Regions from separate parts of the Clostridium aromativorans genome, predicted to be linked through region 1. Evidence: a T-box and tRNA genes for the amino acid it is inferred to sense, from the RefSeq annotation. Region 1 holds a T-box; the other holds one or more tRNA genes.
The links. A T-box is a leader RNA that pairs with one kind of tRNA and senses whether it is charged. The one in region 1 lies ahead of proS (proline--tRNA ligase), so its partner is inferred to be a tRNA-Pro.
Positions count from the first base shown of each region.

Region 2: it has a tRNA-Pro gene. The T-box ahead of proS (proline--tRNA ligase) is inferred to sense a tRNA for this amino acid. The anticodon was not compared.

Region 1 is NZ_JAJJPB010000007.1:31,218-36,335, reverse strand. It holds gene ftsH (ATP-dependent zinc metalloprotease FtsH) at 1-249, opposite strand, end outside; gene proS (proline--tRNA ligase) at 422-1,861, opposite strand; T-box leader at 1,933-2,158, opposite strand; gene LN736_RS07650 (GxGYxYP domain-containing protein) at 2,309-3,916, shown strand; gene LN736_RS07645 (cell wall-binding repeat-containing protein) at 3,993-5,118, opposite strand, start outside.
Region 2 is NZ_JAJJPB010000005.1:113,978-119,095, reverse strand. It holds gene purR (pur operon repressor) at 1-340, opposite strand, end outside; gene murC (UDP-N-acetylmuramate--L-alanine ligase) at 555-1,931, shown strand; gene LN736_RS06595 (hypothetical protein) at 2,013-2,333, shown strand; tRNA gene LN736_RS06590 (tRNA-Pro) at 2,399-2,474, shown strand; gene LN736_RS06585 ([Fe-Fe] hydrogenase large subunit C-terminal domain-containing protein) at 2,654-4,003, shown strand; gene LN736_RS06580 (HAD family hydrolase) at 4,041-4,685, shown strand; gene LN736_RS06575 (hypothetical protein) at 4,759-5,118, shown strand, end outside.

The DNA.
Region 1 (5,118 bases):
ATAAAGGACTTTGCCTCTATCTGCTTCATCTTGAGATTTTGGAATTATAATCAATTTATCCTTACTTATCTGCACTTCAGAGATTTTATTTTGGTTTATATCATTTATAAAATCACTGTACTTTATATGTTGGGATTTCAGCCCATTCATATATTCATTTGCTACAAATATAATCATAGCTGCCAATAATGCATAATAGATAAGATATCTCCACTTTTTATTACTATTAAACTTTTTATTATTAAACATATTATGGCCTCCACTTTATTTCAGCTTATAATTCTATTTATATTATAACAATAAATATTCTTTTTCCTAATAATATTTACAAAATATTTTCAAAGTTATTTTTAACCATTGCAAAAATAAAAAATGATATGAAAACTTTCGTTTTCATATCATTTCTAATTTTAGCTGGTATTTAATATGCCCTTCCCCAATATACTAACTTGTCGGCCTTTTTGCCGCAGCAAACGCAGGTATCCGAAATGTGTTCCTGATCAAAGGGGATACATCTTGAAGTTGCCCCTGTAACCTCCCTGATTTTTTCCTCACATTTGGCATCTCCACACCACATAGCTCTCACAAAACCCGACTTATTTTCCTCAATATTCTTAAATTGTTCCATATTTAGAGCATCACGGGTATTATTATCTCTAAAGGATTTTGCTTTTTCATACATGGAATTGTGAATTTTATCCAAAAGCTCCGTTACCTGGCTTTCCAGATCATCTATTGATACTGTGAACTTTTCTCCCGTATCCCTTCTTGCCAGTACCACCTGATTTTTTTCAATATCCTTAGGTCCTATTTCAAGTCTGATTGGAACACCTTTCATCTCGTATTCGCTGAATTTCCAGCCCGGTGTTTTATCGGCATCATCATCAATCTTGACCCTTGCAATTTTAGACAGCCTATCCTTCAATTCATTTGCCTTTTTAAGCACACCTTCCTTGTGCTGCGCTACAGGTATAACAATCACCTGTATAGGTGCTATCCTTGGCGGCATGACCATACCGTTGTCATCACCATGTATCATTATTATTGCCCCGATCAGCCTTGTAGTTACAGCCCAGGTAGTATAATGTACATACCGCTGTTTACCTTCCTTATCGGAATACTGGATTCCAAATGCCCTGGCAAAATTTTCACCAAGATAATGTGATGTACCTGCCTGCAGGGCCTTTCCATCGTGCATCAAGCTTTCAATGGTATAGGTATCCACAGCACCTGCAAATTTTTCGCTCTCGGTTTTTTTGCCCTGAATTACCGGCATAGCCAGAATATCCTTACATAAATCGGAATATAGATTCAATATATATCTTGTTTCTTTCTCCGCCTCTTCTTTAGTAGCGTGTATTGTATGCCCTTCCTGCCATAAAAATTCTGCTGTTCTCAAGAACGGCCTGGTGGTTTTCTCCCACCTTATTACTGAACACCATTGGTTATACAGCTTAGGCAGATCCTTATAAGAGTGGATTATCTTAGCAAAATGATCGCAGAACAGTGTTTCTGAAGTCGGCCTGACACATAATCTCTCCGCAAGCTCCTCATTTCCACCTTCAGTTACCCAGGCCACCTCCGGAGCAAATCCCTCAACATGTTCTTTTTCCTTTTCCAATAAATGCTCTGGAATAAATATAGGCATATATACATTTTCATGCCCTGTTTCCTTTATTTTTGTATCTACGTATTTCTGAATGCCCTCCCATATTGCATAACCATAAGGTCGTATTATCATACATCCTCTTACACTGGAATAATCTGCCAGTTCTGCTTTTCTCACAATATCCGTATACCATTGAGCAAAATCTTCACTTCTGGACGTTATCTGTTCCACCAATTTCTTTTCCAATTTAATTACCTCCAAAATAGAATTATAGTTTAAAATTCATATGATTAAATTTAAATATAAAAAAACCTCCCATCCCATAAAGGGACCGAGGTTACATTCGGCGGTACCACCCTGCTTTAATATATTCAAATATCAAACATACTCACTTACTTACAATCTTAACGGCAATTACCGCTGTATCCTACTACTGTTTCAGTACAGAGCTCTAAGGCAGGTTCAGTATGGCTCTTTTGAAAACTTCCACCTTGCATTTTCTTCTCTTAAAAAGGTATCATACCTACTAATCCTCTTCTTAGCATTTTAGCATCCATTTAATTTTAAACTTATTTTATATGATAGAATATAAAAAATTTATTGTCAATAGTTTTTATATTTATTTTTTGATTTCATGCCCAGAGAAAGTACAATAAATTATATAAAAAACCACATACTAAGATCAGGAGGTGAATTCATATGAAATTAAAAAATTTGATCCTAGGAATTATTTTTATTTTTTTAAGCACCTTAATCTGTACAGATGCAAATGCTTTTTCAGGCCATCAATATTACGTAAAAAATTCCAGAACACCTAAATATCTCTACGTAATACAGCAGAACGATTTAAGTTCCGCTGAAAATACCATGATAGCCACACTGCAGGGGGTAATATCAAATAAATCCGATTCCCAGATATATACTTTAAATAAAAATCAGCCGGATTATAGAATATGGCTGGAGGATCTAAAAGAAAATTACGGTGTCAATTACAGCATGGTGGAGGATCCCTGGTACCTGCTGGATAAATTTAAAAGCTTTGTAAAAGGCTATGTACTCTACGACAACTCCTCCAAGAAAGATCCTTCCATAAACAACGCCTGTTCCCTGGCAGCTTTAAAAGATTCCATAGCTGTAGACAAATCCCTTGAAACCAAAGTCAAAAATATGGGTATAAAAATGCAGCAGGACTGCAGAAACACCGATAAATACTGGGCCTACGATAACCTATGGAATAGGGGGCTGAATCATTCAACGGTAATTGAGCTGTCCCCCGGAAGAGATTCCGCCCTCAGAGATTACGGTATAATGAGCAGATCCCTGGTATTTTATGAAGATGACCCGAAGGATTTCTCCCTGAGAAACAAGGTATTTGAATCCATGGAAAGTGACTCCACATGTCTTGGATGGGGTCCTGACGAAAAGGGTAACATAAGTACAGCTTCCAGAAATGGTGTAAGCGTGGTTCCTGCAGACTGGTCCTATAATCTGACGGTGTTGAGCGCTTTTCCCTCTTCTCCTCTAATTCAAAAAAATGGATCAGATTCCACAAAAAATTCAGCTTCAAAAAACACCCACTATGTGACCTTCATTATGTCAGACGGAGACAATCAGCAGTGGAATCTTGGAAGCAATTTCGGCTCTTCCAAATGGTACGGTTCACCTGAAAGGGGCAGCTTCAACATGGGCTTCAGCATAAGTCCGTCCCTGTATGAACTGGCGCCAACTGTTCTAAAAATGTATTATAAAAATGCATCTTCAAATACCTCTAAGGATTATTTCACCGTGTCCCCTTCCGGAAACGGATACATGTATCCCAGCGAATTCAAGTCAGATTCCCTGAAGCCTTTTTTGAAAAGGTTAAACAGCTACATGAAAAACTCGGATCAAAAATACGTGTCCGTTCTAGATAACTGGTCCCTCTATAACAGGAATCTCTGGGATAAATACACCGCCTGCTCAAATATCCAGGGCATATTCTATTTGAATTACAACAGGCAGGACGATTACAAGGGCAAAATAGTGTGGAGCAGAGGCAAGCCCGTAGTATCCTGCAGAAATCTGCTGTGGTCCAAAATAGAAGAAAACGAGGATCTGGCAAGAGATATAAACAGGTACGTAAAAAACGGCTTCACGGATATAAGCAGACCCGAGGCATACACCTTTGTATACGTGCATGCCTGGAGCAAAAGTATGGAAGATGTAAATGAAGTCATAAGGCAGCTGAATAAAAATCCTTCTGTAAAAGTGGTGGCACCGGACACTTTCATGGAGCTTATAATGGAAAATGTAAAACACAATGAATAAAAACTTTTGTAGTATAAATATACCAGCTATAAAAAGCATCCGGTATATTTATTGGCTGTATATTAGATAACATACATTACTTGGAGAGGGAGGTTTTCACACTGTCTGGAAGTACCCCGGTTCCTCCCAACAATAAACCACTAGTTATTGTATCATTGTCTGCAAGGAAATTCTTTATTCCAGATAGATTATCGGATGGAGTAAGCAGAGTGATTGAAGGAGTTCTCATTGCCAGAACACTTCCCGATATTGCATCCGGGTAATCCTCACCATTTACGATTATGGCGTTTGTCACACCATCTTTAAATTCATTTGCAATTGCCTGTGAGGTTTCATATCGGATTGCCCCACCGAGCCTTTTTACACTATCTTTATTTCCTAACTGGGTAGCAATTGCCGATTCTTGCTCTGTGCTGATTACCCCGCTTCCACCGAGTAAATAAACCTTTGATGGCTTATTCTTTGAAAGGTAATTGCTAAGGTAAGCAGACTCATTATTGGCTGTAGTAAGGAATATCCTGTATCCCCTTGCAGCTGCCACAGAAGATGCCGAAAGTGCATCTGGAAAATTCTCCCCACTGGCTATAAATATAGGGGCAGTTGACGAAGCTGTTACAGCATTTACTATCTTGCTTGCAGTTTCAAACCTGTCTGCACCACCATATCTCGTTATATGAGAAGCGTCTACACCGTTCGCAATAAACCATTCTTTGAAACTATCTGGTACTACACCTGTACCTCCGAGAAGTACGATATTTCCGTTGTTTGCAAGTGCGCTCTTTACATACTTCAACACATTTCCACTATCTTGATATGCACCAACCAATACTATGGGGGCATTTAACTGTCTAGCGAGTGGTGCTCCTGCAAGTGCATCTGCATAGTTATAACCGTATGCCACAATTATTGTCTTTGGCTTAGTCTCATTTATAAAGCTACTAGCTATATTAGTTGCAGTTTCCTTTCTATCTTGTCCAGCTATTCGGGTTACGTCTATTCTTTTAAAATTAGGATTTGTTGGATTGGTAGGAGTAGTTGGTGTGTCCCCTGAACCACTTTTTAAATGCCCGAATTCATCATACTTACTTGGGTCATATGTGGAATTGCTAAAATTAGTTGGCTCATCACCCGTTATAGTTCCGTAATGCACAAAGCCACTATCTTCGTTTGTAGTACCTATATGGACTGTATTTACTGCTGAG
Region 2 (5,118 bases), on a different contig from region 1:
TTGGATTAAACATTATATCCGTCATGTATAAAAAATTACCTGGTATTATTCTTTCTCTATTTTTCAAAATAATACATAATTTTTCAGCAAATTTTTTGGTCTTTTCAGGAGATATACCGCATATGTACTTAACTCCACCTGCCGCCCCTGCTACAGTATCTATTCTTCCCATATCCAATCTACTCAAAGTGTCTCTGATTACTACTATGTCTTCACTTATTGTAGATTTTGCAGTATTAAACATTTCGGTAAAATTATTCAGTCCCATTATTTTATTAGGATTTTCAAGTAATATTTTCGTTATTGCAGCTATTCTATTGTTTCTACTAAATTTTTGCATTTTATCACCTATCTATATAACTTTACGAATAATATTCTAATATTATACTCTATTATTCATATTGTATTCTAAAAGCTACGGTTAATCAATACTTATTTATAAAACACCTGAAGAAATAAAAACGTTTTACATAGAAATATAATTTTATTGTGTTTTTTAGCTAATTTTTGTATATAATTATTGATAGGTTAGTTAATATAAGGAGTGATTTAAATTGTCATTTGATTTTGTAGAAAATAAAAAAGTGCACTTCATAGGCATAGGCGGAATAAGTATGAGCGGCCTAGCTGAAATTTTGCTTGAAAATAATTTTAAAGTATCCGGTTCTGATATTAAAGCTTCTCCAATAACAGACAAACTCAAATCAATGGGCGCTCAAATATATATAGGTCAAATTGCTGAAAACATAACACAGGACATAGACTTAGTAGTATATACAGCCGCTATTTCCGAAGATAATGAAGAACTCTTAAAGGCTAAAAATTTAAATATTCCCTTAATGTCCAGAGCTGAATTCTTAGGAAATATAATGAAAGGTCATAAATACAACGTAGCAGTATCCGGAACTCATGGTAAAACCACTACTACTTCCATGTTGTCCTCTATAACACTTAAGGCAAATTTAGATCCTACCATATTAGTAGGAGGAAATTTAGATATTATAAATGGAAATGTCAGAATAGGAAACAGTCCGTACTTCATTACGGAAGCTTGTGAATACAAAGAATCCTTTTTGAAATTTTTCCCATTTATAGGTATAATTTTAAATATAGATGCCGAGCACCTTGACTACTATAAAAATATAGACAATGTACAAAATGCCTTTGTAAAATTTGCTAAATTGATTCCTCAGAATGGGTATCTAGTATGTTACAATGAAGATAATAGAATAAATAAAGTAATATCCAGCGTAAACTGTAATATAATTACCTATGGTATAAATAGCGGAAATATCACTGCTCATGACATACATTTTGATAAAAATGGATGTGCCTACTTTAAAGTGTACAAGGATAATAAAGCCATACTTTCCCTACACCTAGCCATCCCGGGCAGACACAATATATTAAATGCGCTTGCCAGTATAGCTGTTTCTTTAATTTTAAATATATCAACAGAAAATATTAAAGATGCACTGGAGGATTTTAAAGGTACCCATAGAAGATTTGAAATTAAAAGCAAAAAAAATGGGATAACAGTAATAGATGACTATGCCCACCATCCTACTGAAATAAAGGCAACTTTAAGTGCAGCTCAAAATTATCCTCATAAAAGAATAATCTGCGTGTTTCAACCACATACTTTTTCGAGAACTATAAACTTATACAGAGAATTTACTTCCGCTTTTGATAATGTAGATGAATTAATCCTCGCAGATATATATCCAGCAAGGGAAAAGGATACCGGCAAAGTGAGCTCAGCCATGCTAGCTAATGATATTTCAAAAAGAGGAATAAAGTGCAGCTATATTAAAGATTTCAACTCAATAGTAAACTATTTAAAAAATAATTTAAAGGAAGGAGATCTCTTTTTAACTATAGGTGCAGGAGATGTTTTTAAAATAGGTGAAATGTATTTGCAATCAAAATAACTTACAAAATCTATAATTTGGTGTTAAAACACTTCTAATAAGGTAATACTATAATTGATAAGCCATTGGAGGTGTTTTAATTTGAAAAACTTTTTAATATCTGCATCAGTTGATATATTCTTAATACTAGTATCCTATTTTTTATTTATAAAAATACTCAGCGGACCCATAAGGCATAAGTTATATGAAAAATTTTTTAAATCTTTTGCTAAATTTATAATCTATCTGTTTTTTATAACCTTGATTATAACAGGTTTAAGTGCATTCATATTATACAGAACCTCTTATATAGCTTATATAAATATAATATCTCCAGCTTTAGTATCTATACTGGTAGGATTTTTAATGTCAACAGTTCCTACAAGAGGTGAAGGCGATAATTCTAATATGACTGCAAAATAAAATATTTTCATATAAAATTTCTACTGTGACGTTTATATAATATATGTTATAATGTATTATATAAACGGGGTGTAGCGCAGATGGTAGCGCGCTTGCTTCGGGAGCAAGAGGTCGCAGGTTCAAATCCTGTCACTCCGACCATTTATATAGGTGGGTTTGTGGATATTTAGATCTATTGATTTGATGATACCTACCTTTTTTAGTTTATATTATGTTAAAGTAAGAGCCCCAGCTTATTTTTAAGCTAGGGGTTTCCTATACATTAAATCAAACTTTGAGCTCATCAACAAATCAATTACATAAGGAGCTGTACCATTAATATGAAAGATCAATATAGAAATTTATTTAAATCCCTGATAGAATCCTATTATAATGGAAATTTTGAAGATGAAGTAAAATTTATTTTATCACAGAGTAAAATCAATAAAAAAGAGCTTTGTAAAATCATATCTTCACTATGCGGCACCAGTACAGACTGCAGTTCTAATTTTACGGAGGATCTAAAAAAAGCAATAAAATCTTACAAACCTGATGGAAAAATAGTCAATAAAGTAAAATTCTGTACTATGGAATGTATGGACAAAACCGGCAAAACTCTATGCCAAAAATCCTGTCCTTTTGATGCTATTTTAATGGATGCTGCCCAAAATAGTATCCATATTGATAAACACAAATGCACCGACTGTGGTTTTTGTGTAGAAGCCTGTCCTACTGGAGGTATAATGGATAAAGTACAATTTCTTCCCTTAGCGAATATATTAAAAGGCAACTCACCGGTAATAGCAATTGTAGCTCCTGCTATAATAGGTCAGTTTGGGAAAGATGTAACTCTTGGGAAACTTAGAAGTGCCTTTAAAAAATTAGGATTTACAGACATGATTGAGGTGGCATTTTTTGCGGATATGCTCACTTTAAAAGAGGCCATAGAATTTGATAATCATATAAAAGACGAAAAAGATTTTATGATAACTTCCTGCTGCTGCCCTATGTGGGTAGGTATGTTAAAAAAAATTTACAATAATTTGATAAAGTACGTATCACCATCTGTTTCTCCTATGGCCGCTGGAGGAAGAGTACTCAAAAAATTAAACCCAAATTGCAAGGTGGTATTTATAGGTCCCTGCATTGCTAAAAAATCTGAAGCAAAAGAAAAAGACATAATTAAAAATATAGATTTTGTACTAACTTTTTCAGAAGTAAAAGATATATTTGATACTCTTAATATACATCCAAATGAGCTCAAAGAAGAGCCTTCTACAGAATATGCTTCCAGCGGCGGAAGGTTATATGCACGTACAGGCGGAGTATCAATTGCAGTAAGTGAAGCTGTAAAAAGAATTTTCCCTGAAAAATACAAATTATTCAAAGCAGTAAAGGCAAATGGTGTAAAAGAATGCAAATCCATACTTTCCAGAGCTCAAAATGGGGAAATAGAGGCTAATTTCATTGAAGGCATGGGATGTATCGGTGGGTGTGTAGGTGGGCCCAAGGCAATTATACCAAAAGAAGAAGGTAAAAAATATGTGGATAAATTTGCCGATGATTCTGAAATAAAAGTCTCCATTGACAGTGACTGCATGAATGAGATATTGGATAAGATAGGCATACATTCCATAGAGGATTTTAAAGATAAAAACAAGATAAAATTGTTAGAACGATTTTTTAATTAAAATATTATTTTTCATAACACAATATGAGGTGATCGTCATGCTTGAAAATATCAAGGGAGCTATTTTTGACATGGATGGAACTCTCCTGGACTCCATGTGGCTTTGGGAAAATATAGATAAAGAATATTTAAGTGAGAAAAATATACCTTTTACCATAGAACTAAAAAACACTATTCAAAATATGACCCTTGATGAAACTGCAAGATATCTTAAAGATGAATTTAATTTAACTGAAAGTGTATCTGAGATACAAAAAGAGTGGTACAATATGCTTTTCTATGAATATTCCCATAATATTTCTTTAAAACCTGGTGCAAGAGATTTTTTACATCTCTTAAAAAAGAAAAAAATAAAAATGGCTCTCGCCACCAGCAATTATAAAGCTATAGCAGAAACAAGTTTAAAGAAAAATAAAATATACAATCTATTTGATTCAATAGTAACTACAGAAGATGTAAAAAGAGGAAAAGGATTCCCAGACATATACCTTTTAGCTGCTGATAGACTGAATTTAAATCCTGAGGATTGTGCTGTATTTGAGGACATCCTATCTGCTATAAAAGTAGCCAAATCAGCAGGTATGACCGTTGTCGGCATACATGATACATATTCAGATTATCAGTGGGAGGATATATTGGCTTACACAGATATGAGCATTTTTGAATATACAGATCTAGTGTAAAATTATATAAATTTTCATCTTTAAGTACCATATTGAATATAATGTATTAAATTAATAGATATGGAGAATATTAATGTTGGCTTTTTTGTTCATAACGCTTATAATCTGTACTTCCGTAATCCTATATAATTTTCAAAGTAAAATTTCCTCGCAGAGAAGACAGATATTATCTTTAAAATATGAAAATGACAGTTTGAAGTCAAAAATATCTAAGGAAATTCCCCCAAAAATAAATGTTAGATATATTACTCCTCAATATGTAAATGCCCTAGTCACTGTAAAAAGCAATATATATCTGGCTCCTATTTTAAATTCAGGTATAATAAATACTTTAGAAAAAAATACACCAATAAGAGTTCATGACAGCATTGAGATCTTAAATGAATTCTGGTATGAAGTTTCTATTGCAGGAAGCTCTAGAATAAACTCTAAG